4 regions of the Streptomyces sp. NPDC092045 genome follow, and region 4 is predicted to be linked to each of the others. Evidence: riboswitches for the same ligand, from Rfam matches in the RefSeq annotation. Region 4 holds a riboswitch; each other region holds the start of a gene.
What was found. Region 4 has a riboswitch for cobalamin ahead of ACIQKA_RS23535 (cobalamin biosynthesis protein). Riboswitches for the same ligand answer to the same signal wherever they lie in the genome.
Positions count from the first base shown of each region.

Region 1: it holds a riboswitch for cobalamin, as region 4 does, so the genes downstream of both, metE (5-methyltetrahydropteroyltriglutamate--homocysteine S-methyltransferase) here and ACIQKA_RS23535 (cobalamin biosynthesis protein) in region 4, are expected to answer to the same signal.
Region 2: it holds a riboswitch for cobalamin, as region 4 does, so the genes downstream of both, cobN (cobaltochelatase subunit CobN) here and ACIQKA_RS23535 (cobalamin biosynthesis protein) in region 4, are expected to answer to the same signal.
Region 3: it holds a riboswitch for cobalamin, as region 4 does, so the genes downstream of both, ACIQKA_RS13450 (ABC transporter substrate-binding protein) here and ACIQKA_RS23535 (cobalamin biosynthesis protein) in region 4, are expected to answer to the same signal.

Region 1 is NZ_JBIVSC010000003.1:714,532-721,854, forward strand. It holds gene ACIQKA_RS13405 (AMP-binding protein) at 1-1,042, opposite strand, end outside; gene ACIQKA_RS13410 (AMP-binding protein) at 1,039-2,715, opposite strand; gene ACIQKA_RS13415 (response regulator transcription factor) at 2,846-3,664, shown strand; gene ACIQKA_RS13420 (TSUP family transporter) at 3,680-4,462, opposite strand; partial or broken gene ACIQKA_RS13425 (3-hydroxyacyl-CoA dehydrogenase family protein) at 4,540-4,847, shown strand; cobalamin riboswitch at 5,019-5,174, shown strand; gene metE (5-methyltetrahydropteroyltriglutamate--homocysteine S-methyltransferase) at 5,358-7,323, shown strand, end outside.
Region 2 is NZ_JBIVSC010000005.1:89,324-96,646, forward strand. It holds gene ACIQKA_RS16235 (DoxX family protein) at 79-426, shown strand; gene cobN (cobaltochelatase subunit CobN) at 537-4,154, opposite strand; cobalamin riboswitch at 4,194-4,328, opposite strand; gene ACIQKA_RS16245 (cobalamin biosynthesis protein CobG) at 4,539-5,807, shown strand; gene ACIQKA_RS16250 (precorrin-8X methylmutase) at 5,804-6,454, shown strand; gene ACIQKA_RS16255 (precorrin-2 C(20)-methyltransferase) at 6,451-7,323, shown strand, end outside.
Region 3 is NZ_JBIVSC010000003.1:723,670-730,992, forward strand. It holds gene ACIQKA_RS13435 (radical SAM protein) at 1-6, shown strand, start outside; gene ACIQKA_RS13440 (ATP-binding cassette domain-containing protein) at 1-806, opposite strand, end outside; gene ACIQKA_RS13445 (FecCD family ABC transporter permease) at 803-1,861, opposite strand; gene ACIQKA_RS13450 (ABC transporter substrate-binding protein) at 1,858-2,937, opposite strand; cobalamin riboswitch at 2,993-3,118, opposite strand; gene ACIQKA_RS13455 (cold shock domain-containing protein) at 3,215-3,421, opposite strand; gene ACIQKA_RS13460 (TetR family transcriptional regulator) at 3,666-4,259, opposite strand; gene ACIQKA_RS13465 (SDR family NAD(P)-dependent oxidoreductase) at 4,350-5,114, opposite strand; gene ACIQKA_RS13470 (NAD-dependent epimerase/dehydratase family protein) at 5,268-6,248, opposite strand; gene ACIQKA_RS13475 (ScbA/BarX family gamma-butyrolactone biosynthesis protein) at 6,266-7,216, opposite strand.
Region 4 is NZ_JBIVSC010000011.1:48,816-56,138, reverse strand. It holds gene ACIQKA_RS23540 (cobyric acid synthase) at 1-1,129, opposite strand, end outside; gene ACIQKA_RS23535 (cobalamin biosynthesis protein) at 1,126-2,097, opposite strand; cobalamin riboswitch at 2,132-2,263, opposite strand; gene ACIQKA_RS23530 (hypothetical protein) at 2,579-2,800, opposite strand; gene ACIQKA_RS23525 (anion permease) at 2,813-4,087, opposite strand; gene ACIQKA_RS23520 (alpha/beta hydrolase) at 4,470-5,597, shown strand; gene ACIQKA_RS23515 (hypothetical protein) at 5,991-7,323, shown strand, end outside.

The sequences.
Region 1 (7,323 bases), on a different contig from region 4:
GCTCCAGGTCGTCGTCGCGGCGGGTCTGGGTGGAGACGGGCGAGGTCTCGGTCATGCCGTAGCAGATCGACACCTCCGCCATGTTCATCTCGGCGACCACCCGCTTCATCACCTCCACCGGGCACGGCGAGCCCGCCATGATGCCGGTGCGGAGGGTGGACAGGTCGTACGTCGCGAAGTCGGGGAGGTTCAGCTCCGCGATGAACATCGTCGGCACCCCGTACAGCGAGGTGCAGCGCTCCTCCTGGACCGCCCGGAGGGTGGCGGCGGGGTCGAAGGAGGGGGCGGGGATCACCATGCAGGCGCCGTGCGAGGTGGCCGCGAGGTTGCCCATGACCATGCCGAAGCAGTGGTAGAAGGGGACGGGGATGCAGACCCTGTCCTGCTCGTCGTAGGCGATCATCTCCCCGACGAAGTAACCGTTGTTGAGGATGTTGTGGTGGGAGAGCGTGGCCCCCTTGGGGAAGCCCGTGGTTCCCGAGGTGTACTGGATGTTGACGGGCTCGTCGCAGGAGAGCGGCTCCGGGCGCAGCTCCCCGGCGGTACGGGTGAGGAACGCGTCCCAGCTCGCGTCCCCGAAGTACACGGCCTCCCGCAGCCCCGGGCACTCCTCCCGCGCCCGCTCGGCCATCGCCCGGTAGTCGCTCGCCTTGTGGGCGAGGGACGCGAAGAGCAGGGAGACGCCCGACTGGTTCAGCACGTACGCCAGCTCGTGGGCGCGGTAGGCCGGGTTGACGGTGACCATGACGGCGCCGATGCGGGCGGTGGCGTACTGGACGAGGACCCACTCCGGGCAGTTCACGGCCCAGACGCCGACCCGGTCGCCCTTGCGGACGCCGCTGCCGAGGAGGGAGCCGGCCAGCCGGTCCACGTCCGCGCCGAACTCCGCGTACGTCCAGCGGCGTCCGGTGGAGACGTCGACGAGCGCCTCGCGGTCGGGCCAGGCGGTGACGACCCGGTCCAGATTGGCGCCGATGGTGTCGCCGAGGAGCGGGGTGGTGGAGGTGCCGTGCGCGTACGAGAGTTCCTTCGGCGTGCTCACGAGGGGTCCCCTTCCGTGTACTCGGTGCCGCCGCCCTCGGCGGTGAGGCGGCGCAGCTCTACGCGCCGGATCTTGCCGGAGACGGTCTTGGGCAGGTCGGCGAACTCGATCCGCCGGACGCGCTTGTACGGGGCGAGGACCGCGCGCGAGTGCGCGAAGAGGACCTTCGCGGTCTCCGGGCCCGGCTCCCAGCCCGCCGCGAGGACCACGTACGCCTTGGGGACGGCGAGCCGCAGCGGGTCGGGGGCGGGGACGACGGCGGCCTCGGCGACGGCCTCGTGCTCCAGGAGCGCGCTCTCCAGCTCGAAGGGGCTGATCTTGTAGTCGGAGGCCTTGAAGACGTCGTCGGAGCGCCCGATGTAGGTGATGTACCCGTCCGCGTCCCGCGCGCCGATGTCGCCGGTGCGGTAGTGGCCGCCGGCCATCGCCTCCGCCGTGCGCTCCGGGTCGCCGTGGTAGCCGGTCATCAGGCCCACCGGGCGGGCGGACAGGTCGAGGCAGATCTCGCCCTCGTCGACGTCCGGGCGGCCGCTGACCGGGTCGACCAGGGTGACCCGGTAGCCGGGGCTCGGACGGCCCATGGAGCCCTCCTTGAGCCGCTGACCGGGGCTGTTGGAGACCTGGACGGCGGTCTCGGTCTGGCCGAAGCCGTCCCGGACGGTGGTGCCCCAGGCGCGCCGGACGGCCTCGATGACCTCGGGGTTGAGCGGTTCGCCGGCGGCGACGACCTCGCGCGGCGGGGTCTTGAGCTGCCCCAGGTCGGCCTGGATCAGCATCCGCCAGACGGTCGGCGGGGCGCAGAAGCTGGTGATCCCGTGCCGCTCCATCTCCTCCATGAGGCGGGCCGGGTCGAAGCGGGTGTAGTTGTGGATGAAGACGGTCGCCTCGGCGTTCCACGGGGCGAAGAGGTTGGACCAGGCGTGCTTGGCCCAGCCGGGCGAGGAGATGTTGAGGTGCGTGTCGCCGGGCCTGAGCCCGATCCAGTACATGGTGGCGAGGTGCCCGACCGGGTACGAGGTGTGGGTGTGCTCGACCAGTTTGGGGCGGGCGGTCGTGCCGGAGGTGAAGTACAGCATCAGGGTGTCGTCGGCGAGCGTGTCGCCGTCCGGCTCGAAGTCGGCGGACTCGCGGTCGGCGAGCCCGTACTCCAGCCAGCCCGCCCCGCCGTCGCCGACCGCGATCCGGGTGTAGTCGCCGGGGACGTCGTCGAACTTGGCGGTGTCCTCGGCGCGGACCAGGACGTGGCGGGCGCGACCGCGGTCGACGCGGTCGCGCAGGTCGGCGGGGCCGAGCAGCGGGGTGGCGGGGATGACGACGGCCCGCAGCTTCATCGCGGCGAGGACGGTCTCCCACAGCTCGACCTGGTTGCCCAGCATGACGACGATCCGGTCGCCGGCGCGCACGCCCAGGGAGCGCAGCCGGTTGGCGACCCGGTTCGAGCGGGCGGACATCTCCGCGAAGGACACCTTCGTCGCGGAGCCGTCCTCCTCGACGATGTGCAGGGCGGTGCGGTCGTTGCCCTCCGCGACGACGTCGAACCATTCGAGCGCCCAGTTGAACCGCTCGGGCCGGGGCCACGCGAAGCCCTCGTAGGCCGCCGCGTAGTCCTCCCGGTGCTCCAGGAGGAAGTCCCGGGCGGCCCGGAACTCCTCGGTCGCGCTGGTTGCCGTCATGTGTCCTCCTCGTTGCGGGACCGGTCCCGGACATCGTGTAATCAGTGACCCGGGTCTCACCACCCCCGTTCGGGGGTGAACCGGCGGACGTCAAGGGCTGACGGGGTCGGCGGCCACGAAGGAGAGCGCGGTGCGCGAGCACGTCGGATCGTCGGTGGAGCTGCGCGGCGCGCTGCTGAGGCTGCGCCGCGCCACCGGGCTCCCGGTGGTCTTCGGGGGGCTGATGCACGAGACCCGGGGGCTGCGGATCGACGAGCTGAACGGCGCGGTGACGCCGGCCCTGCGCGGGCTCGCGATCTCGGCGGGCTCCGGCCTGGGCGGGAAGTGCCTGGCGCTCGGCCGGCCGTGCGCGGTGACGGACTACCCCTCGGCGCGGCACATCACGCACGAGTACGACGGCCCGGTGTCGGCGGAGGGGCTGCGGTCGGTGATCGCGGTGCCGGTCGTCGTGCGCCGGAGGGTGCGGGGCGTGCTGTACGGGGCGCTGCGCGACGCGCTGCCGGTCGGCGAGCGGGTCTTCGACGCGGCGGTCGCGGCGGCCCGCGACGTGGAACAGGCGTTGGCGGTACGGGACGAGGTCCGGGAACTCCTGGCCCCGCCCCCGCCCGGGCCCTCCTGGGAGGAGGTCCGCCGGGCGTACGGAGAACTGCGCGAACTGGCGCCGAGGGTCACGGACCCGGAGCTGCGGGAACGCCTCCTCGCGGTCTGCGGCCGCCTGGAGACCGCCTCGGGCTCCCCCGCCCCCCTCCCCGGGGTGACCCTCACCCCGCGCGAGACGGACGTCCTGGCGGCGATCGCCTCGGGCGCGACGAACGCCGTGGCGGCGACCCGCCTGGGCCTGCGCCCGGAGACGGTGAAGGGCTACCTGCGCTCGGCGATGCGGAAGCTGGGGGCGCGCACGCGGATGGAGGCGGTGGTGGCGGCGCGGGGGGCGGGGGTGTTGCCGTAGGGGCGGCCGGGCCCCTCACAACAGGGCCTGGACCGCGTACAGCGCTCCCAGGGTCGTCGCCAGGGTGCCCAGGAGGAGGCGGAGGGCGGTTTCCGGGAGGTGGGGTTGGAGGCGGGCGCCGAGGTAGCCGCCGATCAGGCCGCCGAGGCCGCAGGCGAGGCCGAGGGTCCAGTCGGGGGCGGCGGCCTCGGTGGTGGTGAGGGAGAGCAGGGCGAAGGTGACGGCTCCGACGACCGAGGTCGTGAAGGTGGCGGCGAGGGCCGCCGGGGCCACGCGGGCGACGGGGACGCCCCGGCCCGCCAGGATCGGGCCGAGGAGGGAGCCGCCGCCGATGCCGTAGATGCCGCCCACCACCCCGACCGCCAGGGCGAGTCCGGTGACGGTGCGGGGCGAGGGTTCGGCGGCGGGGCGCTCGCGGGCGGGGCGCAGGGTGCGGACGCACAGCCATGTGCCGAGGGGCAGCAGCAGCGCGGCGATGAGGAGGCGGAAGACGGTGGGGCCCGGGAGGGCGAAGACGCGGACGACCGCGCCGACCACCACCCCGGGGAGCGTGCCCGCCACCAGGCGGCGGGTGAGCGGGCCGCGCAGGGCGCCGGTCCTGCTGTGGCGCCAGAGGGCGCCGGGTCCCGCGACGACGTTGTACAGCAGGTTCGTCGGCGTGACGGAGGGGTTCGGCACGGCGAAGACGCTGAGCTGGACCGGGAGCAGGAACACCGCTCCCGAGACCCCGGCCGGCGCGGTCACCACGGAGATCAGCAGCCCCGCGGCCATCCCGCCCAGCAGCATCGCCCAGTCCATCGTGCCCCCGCCGCCGTTTCGAGATCGTCCGGACAGTATCCGGTCCGGTGCGGCAGGGCCTCCGCCTCCCCCTCCACACGATCCTCCACACCTCGGCGGCGACGGCCGCGGTGACCGACTTCGCGGCCCGCACCCCGGGCAAGACCGCGATCGGCTCCCACGACCGGGCCGGCTTCGTCGTCAACGCCCTGCTCGTCCCGTACCCGCTGTCCGCGATGCCGCGGCTCGCGGGCCTCACCGGGCTCGACGCGGTCGCCTCCATCGCGCGCTCGCTGTACGAGGAGTCCAAGGAACCCCTGTACGCGCCCCGCCGCTGCTCCTGCGGAGGGTGGAGGCGGGGCTGCTCGGCCGGAGGAGCGGCCGGGGGTTCCACGTCTACGACCGGGCGGAGACGCCCGGACGGCCGGCCCGCGCGAGCGGCCCCGCTTGCTCGATCCTCACTCGCGCGTCCCTCTCCCCTGCCCGAATGGCGAGATGCGCTCCCCCGCTCCGGCGGTCGACCCCGTAGTCTGACCGGGCAGCTGGTTCGCCCCCGTCCGCCAGGCGGGACGCGTCGTAAGAGGGAACCCGGTGGGAATCCGGGACTGCCCCGCAGCGGTGAGCGGGAACGACCGCCGTCATACGCACTGGCCCCGGGAAGGGGCTGGGAAGCGACGGCCACTAGGTGTCCGCCGGACCAGTCCGGAGGGCGTGCCCGCGAGTCCGAAGACCTGCCCGTTGCCCGCACGCGGACGACTCCGCGCGCGGACATCCCGGTGACCTCGAGGGCGGGTCGGCGCACACACCCGACGGACGACCGTGCCCGCCGCGCACGCGTACCGTCCGGTCCGTCGCCCCTTCGCGCCCTCTCCCCGTCCCCGGGACCTCAGGGATTCATCTCGCGAAGGAGATCTCCGTGACCACGAAGTCCGCAGCCGCGGCAGCACGGGCCACCGTGTACGGCTACCCGCGCCAGGGCCGGGACCGGGAGCTGAAGAAGGCGATCGAGGGCTACTGGAAGGGCCGCGTCACCGCCGACGCCCTCCGGTCCACCGCCGCCGAACTGCGCCGGACCAACTGGCGGCAGCTCGCCGGGGCCGGCGTCCACGAGGTGCCGACCGGCGACTTCTCGTACTACGACCACGTCCTGGACACCACCGTCATGGTGGGCGCGATCCCCGCTCGCCACCGCGAGGCCGTCGCGGCCGACGCCCTGGACGGCTACTTCGCCATGGCGCGCGGCACGCAGGACGTCGCCCCGCTGGAGATGACGAAGTGGTTCGACACGAACTACCACTACCTGGTGCCGGAGCTGGGGCCCGACACGGTCTTCACGGCCGACTCGGCCAAGCAGGTCGCGGAGCTGGCGGAGGCGCTGGCCCTGGGCCTCGCCGCCCGGCCCGTGCTCGTGGGCCCCGTCACCTACCTGCTGCTCGCCAAGCCCGCGCCGGGCGTGCCCGCCGACTTCGACCCGCTGACCCTGCTCGACCGGCTCCTGCCGGTGTACGCGGAGGTCCTCGCGGACCTGCGCGCGGCCGGCGCCGAGTGGGTGCAGCTCGACGAGCCCGCGCTCGTCCAGGACCGGACCCCGGCCGACCTGAACGCCGCCGCGCGCGCCTACCGCGACCTCGGCGCGCCCAGCGACCGGCCCCGGCTCCTCGTCGCCTCGTACTTCGACCGGCTCGGCGACGCCCTGCCCGTCCTGGCGAAGGCGCCGGTCGAGGGCCTCGCGCTCGACTTCACCGGTCCGGCGGCGGCCAACCTGGAGGGCCTCGCCGCCGTCGGCGGCCTGCCCGGCAAGCGCCTCGTCGCCGGTGTGGTCGACGGGCGCAACATCTGGGTCAACGACCTGGAGAAGTCCCTGTCCGTCCTCGGCACCCTGCTCGGCCTCGCCGACCGGGTCGACGTCTCCGCCTCCTGCTCGCTGCTCCACGTGCCGCTCGACGCGGCGGCCGAGAAGGACGTCGACCCACAGATCCTGCGCTGGCTCTCCTTCGCGAAGCAGAAGACCACCGAGATCACGACGCTGGCCGAGGGCCTGTCGCGGGGCACCGACGCGATCGCCGGCGAACTGGCCGCCAACCGCGCCGCCCTCGCCTCCCGCGCGAACTCCCCGATCACCCGGAACCCGGCCGTGCGCACCCGCACCGGGGCCGTCACCGGGGCGGACGCCCGCCGTTCGCAGCCGTACGCCGAGCGGGCCGCCGCCCAGCGCGCCCACCTGGGCCTGCCGCTGCTCCCGACCACCACCATCGGCTCCTTCCCGCAGACCGGCGAGCTGCGCACCGCCCGCGCCGACCTACGGGCCGGGCGGATCGACGCGGCCGGGTACGAGGAGCGCATCAGGGCCGAGATCCAGGAGGTGGTCGCGTACCAGGAGAAGGCCGGGGTCGACGTCCTGGTGCACGGCGAGCCCGAGCGCAACGACATGGTGCAGTACTTCGCCGAACGGCTCGACGGCTACCTCGCCACCCAGCACGGCTGGGTCCAGTCGTACGGCACCCGCTACGTCCGCCCGCCGGTCCTGGCCGGCGACATCTCGCGGCCCGAGCCGATGACGGTGCGCTGGACCTCGTACGCCCAGTCCCTCACGTCCAGGCCCGTCAAGGGCATGCTGACGGGCCCGGTCACCATGCTCGCCTGGTCGTTCGTCCGCGACGACCAGCCGCTCGGCGAGACCGCCCGGCAGGTCGCCCTCGCCCTGCGCGACGAGGTGGGCGACCTGGAGGCGGCCGGCACCTCCGTCATCCAGGTGGACGAGCCGGCGCTGCGCGAGACGCTGCCGCTGCGGGCCGCCGACCGTCCGGCGTACCTGGCGTGGGCGACCGGGGCGTTCCGGCTCGCCACCGGCGGCGTGCGGCCGGACACGCAGGTCCACACCC
Region 2 (7,323 bases), on a different contig from region 4:
CAGCGGCCCTATTGTGGAGCACCATGAATCGTTGATACAGTTCAACGATTGAAGCTGACTTACCGTTGGAGTGCTCCCATGTTCATCGCCCATGCCGTCGTCGCGGTGCTGCTCGCCCTCGCGCTCTCCGGCTCCGTCTTCCTCACCTTCACGCGCAATCCGCAGATCACGGGCAGCATGACGAAGCTCGGCGTCCCGGAATCCTGGTTCCCGTGGCTCGCGACCGCGAAGGCGGCCGGCGCGATCGGTCTGCTCGTGGGCCTGGCCGTGCCCGCGCTCGGCGTGGCGGCGGCGATCGGCGTGGTCCTCTACTTCCTCGGCGCCCTCGTCACCCACCTGCGCGCGAAGGACCACGCGGTGGCCCCGGTCGCGGTCCTCACCCTCCTCGCGGCGGCCGCCCTGGTCTTGCGCATAGCCTCCGCCTGACCGCACCACGGGAGGGGCGGCCACGGCACCGGCACGGGAACGCGGAACGGCCCGGCCGAGTGGTCGGCCGGGCCGTGACGCCGTACGCGACGGCGCGGCAGGGTCGCGCGTCAGTCGTCCGAGCCGTCCACGTCCCCTTCGAGGTCGCCCTCCGTCTCCAGGAACACCTGCCGCAGCGCGGCCAGGGTCTCCGGGTCCGGCTTCTCCCACATGCCGCGCGACTCGGCCTCCAGGAGGCGCTCCGCGATGCCGTGCAGGGCCCAGGGGTTGGCCTCCTTCAGGAAGGCTTGGTTCTCCGGGTCGAGGACGTACTCCTGCGTCAGCTTGTCGTACATCCAGTCGGCCACCACGCCCGTCGTGGCGTCGTACCCGAAGAGGTAGTCGACGGTCGCCGCCAGCTCGAACGCGCCCTTGTAGCCGTGGCGGCGCATCGCCTCGATCCAGCGCGGATTGACCACGCGGGCCCGGAAGACCCGGGAGGTCTCCTCGACCAGGGTGCGGGTGCGGACGGTCTCCGGGCGGGTCGAGTCGCCGATGTACGCCTCGGGGGCCGTGCCCTTGAGCGCGCGCACGGTCGCCACCATGCCGCCGTGGTACTGGAAGTAGTCGTCCGAGTCCGCGATGTCGTGCTCGCGCGTGTCCGTGTTCTTCGCGGCCACCGCGATCCGCTTGTACGCGGTCTCCATCTCGGCCCGCGCCGGGCGCCCTTCCAGCCCGCGCCCGTACGCGTAACCGCCCCACACCGTGTACACCTCGGCGAGGTCGGCGTCCGTGCGCCAGTCGCGGGAGTCGATCAGCTGGAGGATGCCCGCGCCGTACGTCCCCGGCCGGGAGCCGAAGATGCGGGTGGTGGCGCGCCGCTCGTCGCCGTGCTCGGCCAGGTCGGCCTGCGCGTGGGCCCGTACGTGGTTGTCCGAGGCGGACTCGTCCTCAAGGCCGGCCACCAGGCGTACGGCGTCGTCGAGGAGGCCGATGACGTGGGGGAACGCGTCGCGGAAGAAGCCCGAGATGCGCAGGGTGACGTCGATGCGCGGACGGCCCAGCTCCGCGAGCGGGATCGGCTCCAGGCCGTTCACGCGGCGCGAGGCCTCGTCCCACAGCGGGCGGACGCCGAGCAGGGCGAGGGCCTCGGCGACGTCGTCGCCGGCGGTGCGCATCGCGCTCGTGCCCCACAGGGAGAGGCCCACGGAGGTCGGCCATTCGCCGTTGTCGGTGCGGTAGCGCTCCAGGAGCGAGTCCGCGAGCGCCTGTCCGGTCTCCCAGGCGAGGCGGGAGGGGACGGCCTTCGGGTCGACGGAGTAGAAGTTGCGGCCGGTCGGCAGGACGTTGACCAGGCCGCGCAGCGGGGAGCCGGACGGACCGGCCGGCACGAAGCCGCCGTTGAGCGCGTGCACGGCGTGCGCCAGCTCGTCGGTGGTGGCGGCCAGGCGCGGCACGACCTGCTCGGCGGCGAAGCGCAGCACGGCCCGCACGTCGGGGCCGTGGTCGGCCGCGACCGCCTCGACCGCGTCCACCGCCCAGTCGGCGGCCTCCATCGCCTCGACGAGCTCGCGCGCCCTGGCCTCCGCCTCGTCGGCGGTGGTGCGGGTCGCGGCCGACTCGTCCAGGCCCAGGGCCTCGCGCAGACCGGGCAGCGCCTGCGTGCCGCCCCAGATCTGGCGGGCGCGCAGGATGGAGAGGACCAGGTTGACCCGGGCCTCGCCGGCCGGGGCGCCGCCGAGGACGTGCAGGCCGTCGCGGATCTGGGCGTCCTTGACCTCGCACAGCCAGCCGTCGACGTGCAGCAGGAAGTCGTCGAAGCCGTCGTCCTCCGGGCGCTCCTCCAGACCGAGGTCGTGGTCGAGCTTGGCGGCCTGGATCAGGGTCCAGATCTGGGCGCGGATCGCGGGCAGCTTCGCCGGGTCCATGGAGGAGATCTGCGCGTACTCATCGAGGAGCTGCTCCAGGCGCGCGATGTCGCCGTACGAGTCGGCGCGGGCCATCGGCGGCACCAGGTGGTCGACCAGGGTCGCGTGCACGCGCCGCTTGGCCTGGGTGCCCTCGCCCGGGTCGTTGACCAGGAACGGGTAGACCAGCGGCAGGTCGCCGAGGGCCGCGTCCGGACCGCAGGCGGCGGACAGGCCGGCGTTCTTGCCGGGCAGCCACTCCAGGTTGCCGTGCTTGCCCAGGTGGACCATGGCGTCGGCGCCGAAGCCGCCGTCCTCGGCGCGGGCCGCGATCCAGCGGTAGGCGGCCAGGTAGTGGTGGGACGGCGGGAGGTCGGGGTCGTGGTAGATCGCGATCGGGTTCTCGCCGAAGCCGCGCGGCGGCTGGATGAGGACGAGGAGGTTCCCGCGCCGCAGGGCGGCGAGCACGATGTCGCCCTCCGGGTTCCGCGACCGGTCGAGGAACATCTCGCCGGGCGCCGGGCCCCAGTGCTCCTCGACGTGGGTGCGCAGCTCCTCGGGGAGGGTCGCGTACCAGCGCTTGTAGTCGGCGGCCGGGATGCGGACCGGGTTCCTGGCCAGCTGCTCCTCGGTCAGCCAGTCCTGGTCGTGGCCGCCGGCCTCGATGAGGGCGTAGATCAGCTCGTCGCCGTCGCCCGAGACCAGGCCGGGGAGGTCCTCGGCGGGCCCGAAGTCGTAGCCCTCCTCGATCAGCCGGCGCAGCAGGGAGACGGCGGAGGCGGGGGTGTCGAGGCCGACGGCGTTGCCGATGCGGGAGTGCTTGGTGGGGTACGCGGAGAGGACGAGCGCGAGCCTCTTCTCGGCGTTCGGGATGTGCCGCAGGCGGGCGTGCCGCACGGCGATCCCGGCGACGCGGGCCGCGCGCTCGGCGTCCGCCACGTACGCGGGCAGGCCGTCCTCGTCGATCTCCTTGAAGGAGAACGGGACGGTGATCAGGCGCCCGTCGAACTCGGGGACCGCGACCTGGCTGGCGGCGTCCAGCGGGGAGAGGCCCTCGTCGTTCTCCTCCCACGCGGACCGCGAGCCGGTCAGGCAGAGGGCCTGGAGGATCGGCACGTCGAGCGCGGCGAGCGCGCCCGCGTCCCAGGCCTCCTCGTCGCCGCCGGCCTGCGCCTCGGCGGGCTTGGTGCCGCCCGCCGCGAGGACGGTGGTGACGATGGCGTCGGCGGTGCGGAGGGTGTCGAGCAGCTCCGGCTCGGGGGCGCGCAGGGAGGCCACGTACAGCGGGAGGGCGCGGGCTCCGGCGTCCTCGATCGCCTCGCACAGGGCGTCCACGAAGCCGGTGTTGCCGCTCATGTGGTGGGCGCGGTAGTAGAGCACGGCGATCGTCGGGCCCTCGGTGGCCTTCGGCGTGCGCTCCAGCGGGCCCCAGGTCGGGGCGGCGGCCGGGGCCTCGAAGCCGTGGCCGGTGAGCAGGACGGTGTCGGAGAGGAAGCGGGCGAGCTGCTCCAGGTTGGCGGGGCCGCCGTGCGCCAGGTAGGCGTGCGCCTCGGTGGCGACGCCGACGGGCACGGTGGACGCCTCCATGAGCTGCGCGTCGGGCGCCTGTTCGCCGCTGAGCACGACGACCGGCTTCCCGGCGGCGCGGATCGCGTCGAGCCCGTCCTGCCAGGAGCGGAGGCCGCCGAGGAGCCGGACGACGACGAGTTCGGCGCCGTCGAGGAGCCCGTCGAGGTCGGCGAGCGGGAGCCGGGACGGGTTGGCGAACCGGTACTCCACCGGTCCGCCGGCCGCGCGGGCACTGAGCAGGTCGGTGTCGGAGTGCGACAGCAGCAGAAGCATGGCGAGCGCAGGCCTTCCTCGGGGTTGTCCGCGCCCCGGGTGGTCGTGTGGACGGCAGGAGTTCCTGACTCACCGGCCCGGAGGTGCCGGGCCGGCTCACAGTGGCGGGACCGCGCCGGAATCTCACCGGGCTTCCTCCCCGGGGTCCTGGGACCCCATGCCGCTTGCATCCTAGATCGTGAACTCCGGACGCCGGAGGGAGCGGGAGGGTCGGGCGGATCACACCGGAGCGGGGCCGGGGCGTGCCGGCTCACACCCGTCCGGCTCGTGGAAAGCCGATCCCCGTGCCCCCGCCTGCTCCCGGGGAGCCGGTCCCCGTGCCCCCGCCGCGGCACCCGGAGTCAGGCCGGTCACACCCCGCCGGCCGCCGGTTTTCCCGTGGGTATGCTCGCCGCCATGCCGCCCGTCCCGACCCCGAAGCCCGCCCCCGGCGCACCCCGTGTGCGGGAGCGCGGCGACGCCTGCCCCGGGGCGCTGCGGCTGCACTCCGCCGACGACGGGCACCTGGCCCGACTGCGGCTGCCCGCAGGAAGGTTGACGGCACGTCAGGTGGAGGTCCTGGCGGACGCCGCCGAGGCCCTGGGGGACGGGCGGATCAGCGTCACCTCGCGCGGGAACGCCGAGCTGCGCGGCCTCGCGGACGGCTGCGGGGCGGAGCTCGCGGCGCTCCTGGCGGAGGCGGGCCTGCTGCCCTCGGCCACCCACGAGCGCGTCCGCAACATCGTGGCCTCCCCGGCCGCGGGCCTCGACGGACTCGGCGCGGCCGACGTGCAGTTGTGGGCCCGCGAGCTGGACGAACGGCTCTGCGCCGCGCCCTGGGCCGCCGCGCTCTCGGGCCGTTTCCTCTTCGTCCTGGACGACGGCCGCGGCGACGTCACCGGCCTCGGCGGGGATGTGACCTTGGTCGCAGTGGACCCCCGCACCGCGCTCCTGCACCTGGGCGGCCGGGCCGTGCGCGTCGCCGCCGCCGACGCGCCCCGCGCCGCCCTCGCCGCCGCCCACGTCTTCCTCTCCGCCGCCCGCGCGGCCGGCACCGGCGTCTGGCGCGTGCGGGAGCTGCCGGAGGGCTCCGGGCCCGACGTACGAGACGTACGAGACGTGCGCGACGTACGAGACGCAAGGCGCGACGGACGAGAGGCGCTCGCCGCGGAAGAGGTGTCCGAGCCGGTCCTGCCGCAGGGGCCGCCGCCCGCCCCCGGCCCCCTCGGGCCCGCCGCCCTCCACGTGCTCGCCCCCCTCGGCCGCCTCACCGCCGCCCAGCTCCGCGCCCTGCTGCCCGCCGACGAGGTCCGGCTCACCCCCTGGCGCGGAGCCGTAGTCGTCGGAGCCGGACCCGACCGGGCGCCCGCGCTCGACGCGGCCGGACTGATCACCCGGCCCGACTCCCCCTGGGCCGGCGTCAGCGCCTGCACCGGGCGGCCCGGCTGCGCCAAGTCCCTCGCGGACGTCCGGGCGGACGCGGTCCCCGGCCGCCCCGGCCTGCCCGTCCACTACTCCGGGTGCGAGCGCCGCTGCGGACACCCGCACGGCGACTGGGTCGACGTCCTCGCCGCCCCCGGCGGCGGCTACCTGGTCGACGGCGCCCCCGTCCCCCGCACCGATCTGGCCCCCGCGGTCACCACGGCCCGTACCGCGCCCCGCACAACGAGATGAGCGAGAACAGGATGTTCGACTACGAGAAGGACGGCACGGAGATCTACCGCCGCTCCTTTGCCACGATCCGCGCCGAGGCGGACCTCACGGGCCTGCCCGCCGACGTCGCCCAGGTGGCGGTCCGGATGATCCACGCCTGCGGCATGACGGACCTCGTCCAGGACATCGCGTACTCGCCGGGCGTCGTCGCGAGCGCCCGCGCCGCGCTCCGGGCGGGCGCGCCGATCCTCTGCGACGCGCAGATGGTCGCCAGCGGCGTCACCCGCAAGCGGCTGCCCGCCGACAACGAGGTGCTCTGCGCGCTCTCCGACCCGGCCGTCCCGGCCCTGGCCGCCGAGCTCGGCACCACCCGCTCCGCCGCCGCCCTCGAACTGTGGCGGGACCGCCTCGAAGGCTCCGTCGTCGCCATCGGCAACGCGCCCACCGCCCTCTTCCACCTCCTGGAGATGGTCGCGAAGGGCGCGGGGCGGCCCGCCGCCATCCTCGGCATACCGGTCGGCTTCATCGGCGCCGCCGAGTCCAAGGACGCCCTCGCCGACAACACCCTCGGCCTCGACCACCTCGTCGTCCGGGGCCGGCGCGGCGGCAGCGCCATGACGGCCGCCGCGATCAACGCCCTCGCGCACGAAGCGGAGATCCAGCAGTGACCGGGAACCCGGCCGGAAACACCGTCGGCAAGCTGTACGGCGTGGGGCTCGGGCCCGGCGACCCGGACCTCCTCACCCTCGCCGCCGTGAAGGCCATCGCCGAGGCCGACGTGATCGCCTACCACTCGGCCCGCCACGGGCGCTCCATCGCCCGCTCGATCGCGGCCCCGCACCTGCGCGAGGACCACGTCGAGGAGCGGCTGACGTACCCGCTCACGGTGGAGACCACGGACCACCCCGGCGGCTACCGGGGCGCCCTGAACGACTTCTACGAGGAGGCGGCGGCCCGGCTCGCCGCCCACCTGGACGCGGGCCGCACGGTCGCGGTCCTCGCCGAGGGCGACCCGCTCTTCTACGGCTCGTACCAGCACATGCACAAGCGGCTCGCGCACCGCTACGACACGACCGTCATCCCCGGCGTCACCTCGGTGAGCGCCGCCGCCGCCCGGCTCGGCGAGCCGCTGTGCGAGGCGGAGGAGGTCCTGACGATCGTCCCGGGCACGCTGCCGGAGGACGAGCTGACGGCCCGGCTCGCGGGCACGGACTCGGCGGTCGTGATGAAGCTCGGCCGCACCTTCCCCACCGTGCGACGGGCCCTGGAGCGGGCCGGGCGCCTGGAGGACGCGCGGTACGTGGAGCGGGCGTTCATGGCGGGCGAGCGGACCGGGCGCCTGGCGGAGGTGGACCCGGAGTCCGTCCCGTACTTCTCGGTGGCCGTCCTGCCCTCCCGCGTCGACGAGGAGCCGCCGGTGCGGGAGCGCGGCGAGGTCGTCGTGGTCGGCACGGGCCCGGCGGGCGCGCCCTGGCTGACGCCGGAGTCGCGCGGCGCGCTCGTCAACGCGGACGACCTGGTCGGCTACACCACCTAC
Region 3 (7,323 bases), on a different contig from region 4:
GAGTAGGGGGGCCCGGCCGTCCCCAGGAAGCGGACGTGGGGGCGGCGGCCGGGGTCCGGGTGCGTCACGGCGGCCCGGACCCGGTAGACGTCCGCGATCAGCTCCTCGGTGAGCACCTCGTCCGGCGTGCCGCAGGCGACCACGCGGCCGGCGGAGAGGACCACGAGCCGCTCGCAGTACATCGCCGCGAGGTTCAGGTCGTGCAGGGCGACGACGGCGGTGAGGCGCAGCCCCGAGACGAGCTCCATGAGGTCCAGCTGGTGCTGGACGTCGAGGTGGTTGGTGGGCTCGTCGAGGAGGAGCTCGCGCGGTTCCTGGGCGAGGGCGCGGGCGATCTGGACGCGCTGGCGCTCGCCGCCGGAGAGGGTCCGCCAGGGCTGGCGGGCGCGGTCGGCGAGCCCGGTGCGGGCGAGGGCGGAGCGGACGGCGGCCTCGTCGGCCGCCGAGGGCGGGGTCCAGGCCCTGCGGTGCGGGACGCGGCCGAGGCGCACGACGTCCACGACGGTCAGGTCGGTCTGGGTGTCGGACTGCTGCTCGACCGTGGCGAGGCGCCGGGCGACGGTCCTGCGGCCGAGTCCGGCCAGCGGGTCGCCGTCGAGGGTGACGACCCCGGAGTCGGGGGCGAGGACGCCGGCGAGGAGCCGCAGGAGCGTGGACTTGCCGGAGCCGTTGGGGCCGAGGAGGCCGGTGACGGTGCCGGGGACCGGGGCGACGCTGACGCCGTCGAGGACGAGGGTGCCGCCGGCGGTGCGCGAGACCCGGTCGGCGCGCAGGCCCGCGCCCGTGTCTCCTCCGGTGGAGGTCATCGGGTGCTCCTCGTGCTGCGCGTGCGGTGGAGGACCAGGACGAAGGCCGGGACGCCGATCAGCGAGGTCACCACGCCCACCGGGACCTCCTGGGGGTCGAGGACGGTGCGGGCGAGCGTGTCGGCCCAGACCAGGAAGACCGCTCCGGCCAGGGCGGTGACCGGCAGGAGCCGGGCGTGGCCGGGCCCGGTGAGCGCGCGGGCGGCGTGCGGCAGGACGAGTCCGACGAAGCCGATGGCCCCGGCGGCGGAGACCAGGGCGGCCGTCAGGAGGGCGGTGACGCAGAGGAGGACCAGCCGGGTCCGGGCGACGGAGACGCCGAGCGAGGCGGCGGCCTCCTCGCCGAAGGCGAACGCGTCCAGGGTCCGCGCGTACCCGAGGCAGGTCGTCAGGGCCGTCGCGAGGACCGCGAGGCACACCCACACGTCGGTCCAGCCGGCCCCGGCGAGCGAGCCGAGCAGCCAGAAGAGGACGCCCCGGGTGGTCTCCGCGTCGGCGGCCGTCATCACGACGAAGGAGGTGAGGGCGGAGAAGAGCTGCATGGCGGCGATCCCGGAGAGGACCACGCGGTCCGTCGAGCCGCCGAGGGTGTGGCTGAGCAGCAGCACGAGCGCGAAGGAGCAGACCGCGCCGAGGAACGCCCCGCCGGTGACGGAGAGGACCCCTCCGCCGACCCCGAGGACGACGACCGCGACCGCGCCGGTCGAGGCGCCCGAGGAGACGCCCAGGACGAAGGGGTCGGCGAGCGGGTTGCGCAGCAGCGACTGCATCACCGCGCCGCAGAGGGCGAGCCCGGCGCCGCAGACGGCGGCCAGGAGGGTGCGGGGCAGCCGCAGGTCCCACACGATCCCGTCCCGGATCGGGGAGAGCGCCGGGGCGCCGCCGCCGAGGTGGGCGGCGACCGTCGCCCAGACGTCGGCGACGCCGATGCGGGCCGGGCCGATGGTGATCGCCGCGGCGACCGACGCGGCCAGGAGGGCGAGTCCGGCCGCCGTCCACAGCGGGACCGCGGCTCCCGCGCGCGCCGGGGACGGCTTCACGGCCGTGGGGGTCACTTGGCGAGGCCGTACGAGCGGAGCGCCGCCGCCACCTTCTCGACGGCCTCGACGGTGCGGATCGTGGGGTTGAGCGCCTGGCCGCTGAGCAGCACGTACCGCTTGTTCTCGACCGCCGTCATGCTGCGGGTGACCGGGTCGGACTCCAGGAACTCGATCTTCTCGGCGGCGCTCTCGGCCGACTGCGAGCGGCGGGTGAGGTCGCCGATGACGAGGACGTCGGGGTCGCGGTCGGCGACGGTCTCCCAGTTGATCTGGGGCCACTCCTCCCTGGTGTCGTCGAAGACGTTCTTCGCGCCCAGCTCGCGGGAGACGATGCCGGGGGCGCCGCAGCAGCCCGCCATGTAGGGCGCCTCGGCGTTGGCGAACCAGTAGAGGACGGTGGCGTCCTTGAAGTCCCCGCCCGAAGTGGCCTTCGTCACGCGGGCCTTGAGCTCGGCGACGAGCTTCTCGCCGCGCTCCGGGACCGCGAAGATCCGGGCCAGGTCGCGGATCTCGCCGTAGACCGTCTCCATGGTGAGCGGTCGGACGCGGACGCCGTCGCCGTCGCCGCTGTTGTCCTTGCCGACGCAGTCGGTGGGCGAGAGGTAGGTGGGGACGCCGAGCTTCTCGAACCGCTCGCGGGCCGCCACCCCGCCCTTGCCGAGGGTGTACGTGAAGGAGGCGGCGGCGAAGTCGGGTTCGGCGTCGAGGACCTTCTCGAAGGAGGGGTAGCGGTCGGCGAGGCGCGGGACCTCGGCGTTCTCCTTCTCCAGGCCCTTGAGGACGGGGTCCGTCCAGGTGCCGGTGCCCACCATGCGGTCGGCGAGGCCGAGGGAGAGCATGATCTCCGCCGCGCCCTGGTCGAGGGCGACGGCCCGCTCCGGCGCGCGCTCGACGCGGACGGGCCGTCCGCAGTTGTCGTCGAGGACGACGGGATACCCGTTCTTCGGCTTCCCGGCGGGCCGGTCGGACGCGGGGGTGGTCCCCGCGCCGCAGCCGGTCGCGGTCAGGAGCAGGACTCCGGTCAGGAACGGCACGGCGGAGCGGACGGGGTGTGCGAGCGGCACGGGACTTCCTCTGCGGCCACGGCTCATGCGCGGAGCCTGTCGTACGGTGCTCCCCGGGCGGGCGTGCGCCGGGGCCGCCAGCAGGTCTTCGGACTCGGGGTCGTCCGGACGGGGCGCCTTCCCGGGCCGTCGTCGCCGCCCAGTGGCCGATGCTCCGCCCGTCGCCCTCACCGCTGCGCGTCAGTTCCGGTCTCGCACCGGATTCCCTGACCCGTGCACGCACCCGTTCGGGCGCGTACAAAGGTGCGACTGGCCCCGGCACAGTACCACCGGCCCGGGGACGTGCCCGGGGGCGCGGTGGGCGTCAGACGCGCAGCTGCCTGGCCTCGAAGCGGCCGTCCCCGAGGACCAGGACGAAGGAGACCTGCTGCCCCTCCGAGACGGTCCCGCTCTCGTCCTCGATGTCCTCCGCGCTGAACCAGACCTGGTCCCGGGAGCCGACGGGGACGACGAACCCGTATCCCCCGAGACGGTTGAAGGACCGCACGAACCCTTTGCTCCTGCCTTCCACGGCTGCCTCCTCCTCGGCGTCGGCGACGCGGGCGAGGGGTGTCCCGGCCGGGTCCGGCCGTGTCCGCGTCTCAGGGGAGGTGTACCCCGTCCGTCCGCGCTTCGCCCGTCGGCGGGCGGCGGTGCGCGAGCACTCCCGGGCATCTCGTAGAATATTCAACAGAGGTCCGGTGTCGGAGATCCCCCGTGTTCGACACCGGGCCTCGTCGTGTGTCCGGCGCCTTCCGGAGCGGGCGGGGCGCTCCTCAGCGGCCTCCGGGGTACGAGATCCTCGCCGTGATCCTGGCGATGCGCGCCGCCGTCTCGGCGGGCGGGGCCACCGGCTGGACGATGTGGCTGACGGTGAGCCGGACGACCGTCTCGACGGCGAGCCCGCGCGACTCCTCGTCCACCTCGGGCCAGGCCTCGGTCGCGTACGTGTGGAGCATCGCCATGGCCGTGCCGAAGACCGGCTCCGTGCGGGTGGTGAGGTAGGCGAGGAGGTCGTCCTCGCCGCCCCGTGCCGCGACCAGGACGCTCTTGATGAGGGGGTTGTCCACGGCCTGCTGGAGCGTGTAGCCGACGCCGGCCGCCGCAGCCGCCTCCAACTCACCGCGGTGGGAGTCGAGTTCGCGCTCGATGCCGATCAGGAAGCCCTCCAGCTCGCGCTGGACCAGGGCGTCGCCGATGGCCTCCTTCGCCCCGAACTCGTTGTAGAGGGTCTGGCGGCTGATGCCGGCGGCCCGCGCGATGGAGGTCATGCGCAGCCCGCTCCAGCCCTCGGCGGCGACGAGGCGGTGGGCGGCGTCGAGCACCTGCTCGCGCAGCAGGGACCGGACGCTCTCGCGGAAACGTGTCATCGTGCCCCCACTTTATCGACGGGGAACCGCCCCGAGGAGGGGTGCGCGGGGACCGGTCCGAGGCCGGCCCCCGGGCCGGAGCGGGCGGGTTCAGAGCGCGGTGCCGCCCGTCACGTCCACGTACTGGCCGGTGATCCAGCGGGCGTCGTCGGAGACGAGGAAGGCGACCACGTCCGCCACGTCGGCGGGCGTCCCGAGCCGGTTGAAGACCGAGAGCGCGGCGAGGGCGGCGCTCGCCTCGGGCGTCGCCCGGCGCCGCGCGTTCATGTCCGTCGCGATGTAGCCGGGGGCCACGGCGTTGACCGTGATGCCCCGGGGGCCCAGCTCCTTGGCGAGGGCGAGGGTCATCGTGTCGACGGCCCCCTTGGTCATCGCGTACGTGACGGAGTCGGGGAAGGCGTGCCGCGTCGCCGCCGAGGAGATGTTGACGATCCGGCCGCCGTCGCGCAGCCGGTCCAGGCCCCGCTGGACGAGGAAGAGCGGGGCCCTCACGTTGATCGCGAACAGCCGGTCGAAGGTCTCGGTGGTGAGCTGGTGGATGCGGCCGGAGCCGCTCGCGCCCGCGTTGTTGACGAGGACGTCGAACCCGGGCCCCTCGCCCAGCTCCGCGAGGCCGGCGTCCAGGGCGGCGTAGAACACGTCGACGGCGTCCGGCGCCGCCAGGTCCGCGCGGAACGGGAAGGCCCGGCCGCCGTTCTTCCCGATGGTCGCCACCGTCTCGCGGGCGGCCTCCTCGTCGCTGCCGTAGTGCACGGCGACCAGGGCGCCGTCACGGGCGAGGCGCTCGGCGATGCCCCTTCCGATGCCGCGGCTCGCTCCGGTGACGATCGCGGTCTTTCCGTCCAGCGCGGACATGTCGGTGGCGCCTTCTCTCGGTTCGTTCGGTTCGTTCGGTTCGTTCGGTCGGGGGTGGTGCGGTGCGGGCCGGGGTCCGCGGTTCTCGCGGTTTCGCGCTTCTCGCGGTGCGGGCCGCGCCCTCGGCTCTCCCGGTCCCGAGGCGGCGCCGGGTCAGGAGGACCCGGGCGGGGCCGTCCGGGCGGGGCCGAGCGTGCTCCGGTACCACTCCAGGTGGCCGGCGATCCCCTCGACGAAGCCGGGGCCCGGGTCGCAGCCCAGCTCCTTCCAGGGCCGGTCGTCGGAGAACCAGTGGTCGACGGCGAGCATGTCGAGGTGGTGGACGGCGAAGGGGTGGGCGGCCAGGAGGGCGCGTGCCTCCGCGACGTCGAGGGCCGGTCCCCGGCGCGGCCCGGCCCGGTGGGCGAGCAGCTCCTCGCCCACCGCGAGCAGCTCCCCGGCGGGCACCGGATCGGGGTGGTCGACGTGGTACGGGCCGGCCTGGGTGTCCGGCGAGAGGGCGGCGGCGAGCAGGACGCGGGCCAGGGCGCCCACCTCGATCAGGGAGTGCAGCGAGGTGCCGCCGTCGAGCGGGCCGGGCAGCGCGCCGAGGAGCCCGACGATGCCGGGCACGAGCTGCCGGTCCCCGGTCCCGTACACGAGGTGGGGGCGCAGGACGGTCCCGCCGGCCTCCACGACGTGCCGCTCGCCCGCCGCGCGGGTGCGGCTGGTGGCCGAGACGGGGGCGATCGGCAGGGTGCCGGGGGCGGCGGCGCGGAAGGGGCCGCGGCCGTGGACGGAGGCCGTGCTCAGGGCGACGATCCTGGTCACCCCGGCGCGCACCGCCGCGTCGACCAGGGCCCGGGTGCCCTCGTCGTTGACGGCGCGGGCCGTCTCCTCGTCGCCGCCGACCGCGGAGGCGCAGTGGATCAGCACGTCGGCGCCTTCGCAGGCCCGGCGCAGGGAGTCGGGGTCCCGGAGGTCGCCCGGGACGGTCTCGGCCGCCGGAGCGCGCTCCGGTCCGGCGTCCGCCGCCGGGGGGAGCGGGCCGCGGGCGAGCAGGCGTACGGGCCCGGCCTCCGCCGCCGTCGCGGCGGCGGCCACCCGGCCGCCGATGAAGCCGGACGCGCCGGTGATCAGGATGCGAGGAGCCATCGTCGTCGTCCGGCCCTTCAGCCGGCCAGCCGGACGGCGGCGCCGGGGCCGGCCACCGCCGGTTCCCGGGGCGGGGAGGTGAGCGTGCAGACGAAGACGGGCAGGCCGTCCTGCTGTCCGGTGACGCGGACGGTGGTCGCCGGGTCGCCGGGGGCGGCCACGACCTCGGCCTCGACCCAGCAGGGGGTGTCGAGCTCGGCGTAGCGCGAGAAGGAGAGGTCCACGACGGTGGGGAGGTAGACGGTGTTGCCGGTCGCCAGCATCGCCGCCTGCCGGGCCGCTTCGAGCAGGACCATTCCGGGGACGTGGTCGTTCGGGCGGCGGAAGAGCGTGGGGTGGGCGGTGTTGATCCGCAGCTGCCACCGGCCGGGGCGGTCGCCGGGGCCCAGGACGACGTCCTTGGCGTCCTCGCGGCCGACCAGGTGCGGGGCCACCGCGGGTATCAGGGGGACCGGGCGGCCGAGGGCGGCCATGCGGTCGCCGCGCATCCTGCGGTACGCCGGCGCCGAGGTGCAGCGGATCGTGCCGCCACCGGTCGAGATCCGGCGCCCGTCGCGGGTCAGCACGACGTCGACGCGCAGGTTGCGCACCCGGCCCGGCCTCCCGTCGTAGCCGGGGAAGGCGATGTCGACGGCGATCTCCGGGGAGGAGCCGTCGAGGAGGAGCAGCTCGGGGTCGGCGGTGTAATACAGGTCCCACATGACGAACTGATCGTCCACGGGTACCCCGAACCCGGCGTGAACCACGAGCATGGTGGCCTGACGCATCGTCTCGGCCACCAGGACCGGGTCGTGCCGGCCACCTGCCGCCGGCGAGAAGAAGGGATGCGAGGCAGGCCAGCGGGCGGAGACGGAATACCGGTTCTCCTGTGATCTCGTCCAGCTCGTGGGGATGATGTCTGCCGGGTCGTGCCGGTGGACGAACTCCCCGGGTACGGGTGTCGTCGCTTCTCGGTGGTGCTGTTCCATGGCTCCCCCTCGTACTTCACTGCACACCCCGGACGGCAATTCCGCCCGGCGTAGGGTACTTAGAGCGCGGTTTTCTTTTCAATGCTTCGAGTCACACGGCGAGCACA
Region 4 (7,323 bases):
CGGCCTTCGACTCGACCTCGTCCTCGATCCGCTCGCCCAGGGCCTGGAAGCCGCCGCAGATGCCGAGCACCGGGCGGCCCTCGGCCACGCGTCGGGCCAGGGCGTCCGCGAGGCCGCGCTCCCGCAGCCAGGCGAGCGCCTTCACCGTGCCGCGCGTGCCCGGCACGACCACCAGGTCCGCGTCGACCAGCTCCTCGGGCCGGTCCACGAACCGGACGACCACGCCCGGCTCGGCCGCCAGCGCGTCCACGTCCGTGAAGTTGGACATCAGGGGGACGGCGCAGACGGCGACCCGCAGCACGTCCGCGCCGAGCGGCGGCGCCACGACCGACTCCCGGACGGTGCCCCGCAGGGAGACCCGCAGGCCGTCCTCCTCGTCGATGCCGAGCCCGTGCGCGTACGGCAGGACGCCGAAGGTCCGGCGCCCCGTCAGGCCGTACAGCATGTCGAGCCCGGGTTCGAGCAGGCCCACGTCGCCCCGGAACTTGTTCACCAGGTACCCGGCGACGAGCGACTGGTCCTCGGGCGACAGCAGCGCCGTCGTGCCGAAGAACTGGGCGAAGACCCCGCCCCGGTCGATGTCCCCGACCACCACCACGGGCAGCTTCGCGGCCCGCGCCACGCCCATGTTCACGATGTCGGTGCGCCGCAGGTTGATCTCGGCCGGGCTGCCCGCGCCCTCGCAGATCACCGCGTCGTGCGTGCTCCGCAGCTCCTCCAGGCACGCCATGACCGGCTCGAACAGCTCCTTCCGCCGGCCCCCGTGCAGCGCCTTCCCGGGGGACGACCCCCCGGACCCCCCGAAGAACCCCTTGGCGCTCATCTCGCCCACCGGCTTGCCCATCAGGACGACCTGGCTGGAGCGGTCGCCGCCCGGCTTGAGCAGCACCGGGTTCATCAGCGCGGTCGGCTCGACCCGGGCGGCCTGCGCCTGCATGGCCTGGGCCCGGCCTATCTCGGCGCCCCCGCGCGTGACGAAGGAGTTGAGGGACATGTTCTGCCCCTTGAACGGCGCCACCCTCAGGCCCTTGCGGACCAGCCACCGGCAGATCCCGGCCGTCACGACGCTCTTGCCCGCGTCGGACGTGGTCCCGGCGACCAGCAGGCCCCCGCCCCTCCCGCCCCTCATGCGCTCCTCCGCTTCCCGCGCTTCACCGCGCCGGCGATCAGACGGCCGCCCACGCAGGCGGCCAGGGTCAGTGCGGTCACCCGGCGCGAGAGCGCCACCGCCCGTTCGATGTCCGCCACCTCGACGGCCCGCCCCTCCCCGTTCAGGACCGGCCGGTGCTCGACGCGCCCGCCGTACGAGAGGGTGCCCCCGAGCCGTACGCCCAACGCGCCCGCGAAGGAGGCCTCGACCGGGCCCGCGTTGGGGCTCGGGTGCTTCGGCGCGTCCGCCCGCCAGGCCCGCACGGCTCCGCGCGGGTTCCCGCCGGCGGCGGTGGCGAGCACGGCCGTCAGGCGCGCGCCCGGCCAGCCGGCCAGGTCGTCGAGGCGGGCCGAGGCCCAGCCGAAGCGGCGGTACCGGGCGGACCTGTGGCCGACCATCGCGTCCAGGGTGTTGACCGCCCGGAAGCCGACCAGCCCCGGCACGCCCGCGACCGCGCCCCAGAACAGGGCGCCGACCACGGCGTCCGAGGTGTTCTCGGCGACCGACTCGACGACCGCGCGGGCCATCGCGGGACCGTCCAGGGACTGCGGGTCGCGCCCGCACAGGTGGGGCAGCCGTTCGCGGGCCACCTCCAGGTCCCCGGCGGCCAGCGCCCCGCCGATCGCGCGGGCCTCCCGGCCCAGGGTCGTCCCGCCGACGACGGCCCACACGGAGGCGGCGGTCAGCGCGGCGGCGGCGGCCGGCCGGTCCCGCACGGCCCGGGCGGCGAGGGCGCCGAGGGCGGCGGTGGAACCGGCGCAGACGGCGGTGTGCAGGGCGCCCCAGCCGCGGTGGTCGTGGTGGAGGCGCCGCTCGACGGCGGCGGCGGCCCGGCCGAACGCGGCGACGGGGTGGCCCCGGCGGGGGTCGCCGAGGAGCAGGTCGACGGCGAGGCCCGCGGCCGCTCCGTACGCGAAGACACCGGTGGCTCTGCTGCGGCCGGGCATGGCGCTATGTCCTCACTCAGGGTCCGCGCCCTGGATCGACGTGACCGGCGGCGAGAGTTCCTGACTCCCGGACCCTCGGATCCGGTCACAGTGGCGGGACCGCGCCGGATTCGCACCGGACTTCCTCTGCTGCCGCCGTAATGGCCTCGGCAGTCCACCACGCCCCGAGAACGGGCGTCAACCCAGCCTTGACCTGCGGCGGCGCACTGTGCGGAGCACCACAGGAAAGGGGCCGGGGGGGGGGGGCCCCCCCCGGGGGGCGGCCCCCCCCCCGGGGGGGGGGGCCCCCCCCCCCCCACCCCCCACCACCGGACCCCCCCCCCCCCCCCCCCCCCTCGGGCAGACCCCTTGGACCCGCGAGGCCCGGCCCGCCCCCCCCCCCGCCGCCCCCCGCCCCCCGCCCCCCCCCCCCCCCCGCCCGGGGGGCCGGCCCCCCCCCCCCCCCCCCCCCCCCCCCCCCCGGCCGGTGGAGCGGGGACCGTCAGACGACGATCAGGTAGATGCCGTACGCCACGGCGGCCAGGCACAGCCCGAAGCAGGCGTAGGCGCCGGTGCGGGCCAGGGCGGCGGAGCCTCCCCGGGCCGCGGCCCCCTCCTGCTTGGTGAGGCCGACGATGCCGAGGCTGAAGAGGCCCACCAGGGCGACGGTGGCCACGAGGCTGACGCCGAAGACGGAGCCGAGGGCTGCCCAGTCGATCTTCATGTGGTTCTTTCCTTAGACCTTCGCGGCCGGGGCCGGGGGAGCGGTCGGGTCGGTGGGGGCCGGGGCGAGGATGGTCGCCTTGAGGTCCTCGTCGGTGACGGCGGCCACGGAGCCGGCCGGCGGCGGGGTGACGGCCGCGATGGCGGTGGTCACCACGCCCGCGGGCTCGGCGCCGGGGGCGTCGAGGTCGTCGGCCGTGACGTTGTGGTGGTCGACCGGCTTGCGGCGGGAGAGCGCCCAGATGACGGCCGAGCCGGTCACGAGGAGGACCGCGACGGCGGCGATGCCCCAGGGGCCCTGCTTGGTGAGGAACTCGGCGCCGGCGCCGACCAGGCCCGCGGCGGGCAGGGTCAGGCCCCAGGCGACGAACATCCGGGTCGCGGTCGACCAGCGGACGACGCCGCCCTTGCGGCCGAGGCCGGCGCCCATCACGGCACCCGAGCAGGACTGGGTGGTGGAGAGGGAGAAGCCGAGGTGCGAGGAGGCCAGGATGACCGTCGCGGCACTGGTCTGGGCGGCGAAGCCCTGCTGCGGCTGGAGGTCGGTGAGGCCCTTGCCCATGGTGCGGATGATGCGCCAGCCGCCCAGGTAGGTGCCGAGCGCGATGGCGACGCCGGCCGAGACGACGACCCAGAGGGGCGGGTTCGAGCCGGGGGCGACGACGCCCTGGGTGACCAGGGCGAGGGTGATGATGCCCATCGTCTTCTGGGCGTCGTTGGTGCCGTGGGCGAGGGAGACGAGACCGGCGGAGGCGATCTGACCGGCCCGGTAGCCCTTGGCCGTGGCCTTCGCCCCGGGGTCGGCCTTGATCCTGTACGTCAGCTTGGTCGCGAACATCGCGGCGAGGCCCGCGACGAGCGGCGCGGCGACGGCCGGGATGAGGACCTTGGTGACGATGGTGGAGCCGTTCACGGCCGACCAGCCGGCCGACATGACCGCGGCGCCGATGAGGCCGCCGAAGAGCGCGTGGGAGGAGCTGGACGGGAGTCCGAGCAGCCAGGTCAGCAGGTTCCACAGGATGGCGCCGACCAGCGCGGCGAAGATCACCTCCGTGCGGATGCCCTCTTCGTTGATGATCCCGCCGGAGATCGTCTTGGCGACCTCCACGGACAGGAACGCGCCGACGAGGTTGAGCACGGCGGACATGGCCACCGCCGTCTTGGGCTTGAGCGCACCGGTCGAGATGGTCGTGGCCATCGCGTTGGCGGTGTCGTGGAAACCGTTCGTGAAATCGAACACGAGAGCTGTCACGACCACAATGGCGAGCAGCAGCGTGATGTGTTCCATTTACCCAGGCAATCGTTCGACGTCAGTGGCTGGTCGAACGTAAGCAACCTGGGTGAACGGAAGATGAACTGGGTCGGGCGGCGTGGTGTCCCTAACCGGTGTCAAGAGATTCCGCTTGGCCCTCCGGAGGGGTCCGCGGGAGGTGCCGTCCACGATGCGGTCACCCCGTGACCCCGGGTAATCCGGGCCCGCGCAGGGCCTCGGCGGCTCGCCCCGGTTCCTCCCCCGCCGCCCCGTTCCGTTCCCCGGACCGGACCACCCGACCGGGGGACCCCGCCGAGGAGAGCCGCGTCACTCTCCCGGGGCGGGTCCCCGGGCCCCGGAACACACCCCTCCGGACCTTCCGGTGGCACCCCGGTCCCGTCCTGCGGACACTGGGGGCGTGCGCCCGGCTACAGCGACGGCAGCGGCCGTCACCACCCTGTTCGGTGCCGGCGCGGCCGCGGTCGCGGCCGGCCGGTACGCCAGCGACCTCGCCCTCAAGGCGTCGTCCGTACGCCCCCTGCCCGGCGATCCGAGACTGACCGTGCACGCCACGGGCCCCGACCGGATCACCCTCACCCGCAGCCTCGCCTCGCTGCGCCCCGGCACGTACGGCATGGAGGGCCACGGACTGCACGCCGTCCTCGGCCCCGTCCTCGACCGGGCCCCGCACACCGCCGACACCGTCGTCCGGCGCCTGGAACGGGTCGAGCTCGGCGCCCCCGGGCCCGGCGCCCGCGTCCGGCTCACTCCCGGGCTCCACCGGGGCACGCCCGCGAGCGCCCTCGGGCTCGACCACGAGGACGTGGAGATCCCCGGCGAGCTCGGCCCCCTGCCCGCCTGGCTCGTGCCCGCGCCGCGCACCACCTGGGTGATCGCCCTGCACGGCCTCGGCACCACCCGCGAGCACCCGCTCAACGTCGTCCCCTTCTACCACCGGCACCGGATCCCGGTCCTCGTCCCCGCCTACCGGGGCGACGAGGGCGCGCCGCCCTCCCCGGACGGCCTCGCCCACCTCGGCGACTCCGAGTGGCGCGACGTCGACGCCGCCCTCCGCTACGCCGTCCGCCGCGGCGCCCGGAAGGTCGTCCTGCACGGCTGGGGCCCCGGGGCGTCGATGGCCCTGCGCGCCGCCGCCGCGTCGGGGGTGCGCGACCGGATCGGCGGCCTCGTCCTCGACTCCCCGGTCCTGGACTGGGAGGTCACCCTCCGCAACCTGGCGTCGGCCCGGCACGTCCCCGGGCTCCTGATGCCGCTCGCCGTCCGCGCGGCCCGGGGCAGGACCGGCCCGCACGGCGACCTCCTCCAGCTCGCCTCGGCCCCCGGCGCCCTGCGCGCCCCGGTCCTCCTCTTCCACGGCCCCGAGGACGCGATCGCCCCCTGGGAGCCCTCCGCCGAACTCGCCGCCCGCCGCCCCGACCTGGTCAGCCTCCGGACCGTCCGGGACGCCCCGCACGCGGCGATGTGGAACCCGGACCCGGTCCGCTACGAGGAGTCCCTGCGCCGCTTCCTCGTCCCACTGCTCTGAGCCGCCCTGCCCGGGGCCACCCCCACCACCGGCCCGGGACTTCCCCGGCACCGGCCCGAGGCGTCCCCGCCCGGCGCCGCGACGCGAGGGCTTCCCCGGCGCCGGCCGGGGCTTCCCGGAGCTGTGCACAGGCCTCTCCCGCACCGGCCCGGGGCGCCCCCGCCCGGCGCCGCGGCCCGGGGGCTTCCCCGGCGCCGGCCCATGGCTTCCCCGGCACCCGCCCGGCGCCCTCCCCGCACCGCCCGCAAGCGCTCGGCCGGGGGTCTCCGCACCGACTTCCCGAAGCCTTCGCGAGGCCTCCGTACGGTCTTCGCGGGCCCTTCGCGGAGCCCGTCGCGACGGCGCGCCCGGTTCCGATTGGGCTTTCGGGCCGTCAGCGGGAAGACTGCTCCCGTGACGTCTCGAAAGCCCGATGAACCATTGGCGCGCAACTCCAGACTCCGACTCGTCCGCCCACGGTCGCTGGCCACCGCCCGACGGGCCGTGACGACCCGGCGCACCCGGCCGGCGCCGCGGCCGCCCGAGGGCACTCCGCCCCGCGCGGAACTCGCCCGCCAGGCCCGGCACGTCCTCGCCGACGCCGTGCGGATCGCCCGCTGGGCCGCCGTCGAGGGCGGCGCCCGGACGGCCCCCCGCACCGGCCCCGGCGCCGTCCCTCCGCAGGAACGGGCCGCCGCCGCGCTCGACCTGACGCCCGGCCAGGTCCGGGCCGGCTGGGACCGCGCCCGGCTCGCCGGACTCGTCGAGCTCCACGGCGACACCGCCCGCCCCGGCTGGCGGCTGCACGCCTGGGACCGTGACGACTCCGCCGTGCTCCGCGGCTGGGTCGCCCTCTTCGACGCCTGGTCCCTGGTGCACCCGGCCCCCGAGGGCGTCGCCCCGAGCGCCGTCGCCGAGGTCGTCGAGGCCCTTCCGCAGGTGCTCTCGCTGCTCCAGCTCTCCCAGGGCCCGGTTTCCGTCCCGGCCCTCCTCGACCTCCTCGGCCAGCGGGTCGAGGAGCTCCGCGGGGAGCGCTGCGAGGTCCCCGCGCCCGACCAGGCCCCGGAAGCCGCCGACCGGACCCCGGAACCCTCCGACCGGACCCCGGAAGCCCCGGAGGCGGCCGCCGAGGGCGGCGTCGACGGGCTCCCCGCCCTCCTCGACTGGGCCCTGGAGGGCCTGGCCGCCGTCGGCGCGCTCACCCTGGACTCCGGCGCCGACGAGCGCCACGCCACCCTGACCCCGCTCGGCAACTGGGCCGTGTGGGTCAAGCTGGAGCAGATCTGCGTCGCCGCGCAGAGCCCCGCGGGCAACATCGAGCAGTCCGCCGGGGACATGCTCCGCGGCTGCGCCCGGCTCACCCCCGGCCCGGCCCGCGACGAGTACCGCGCCTGGCTCGCGGCCCGCACCCTCTCCAGCGCCGTGGCCGAACTCCTCGCCGTCGCCCGGGGCGAGGACGCCCTGCTGCGCGGCCTCGCCTTCGAGGCGCTCCGGGTCGTCGGCGCCCCCGCCGAGGCCGAGGTCCGGGCCACCGTCGCCGAGCCCTCGCTCCGCCCGTACGCGCTGCTCTGGCTCGCCGAGTACGAGGGCGCCGACCCGGACGACGCCCAGGAGGTGCTGACCCGGGAGGAGGCCACCTGGCTCTGGGTGGACACCGCCGCGGCCGTCGCCGACCACGGCGAGAGCGCGCTGCTCGTCCGCCACCTCGACTCCGCCGTGCAGGGCACCGTCCCCGCGCTCCTCGACG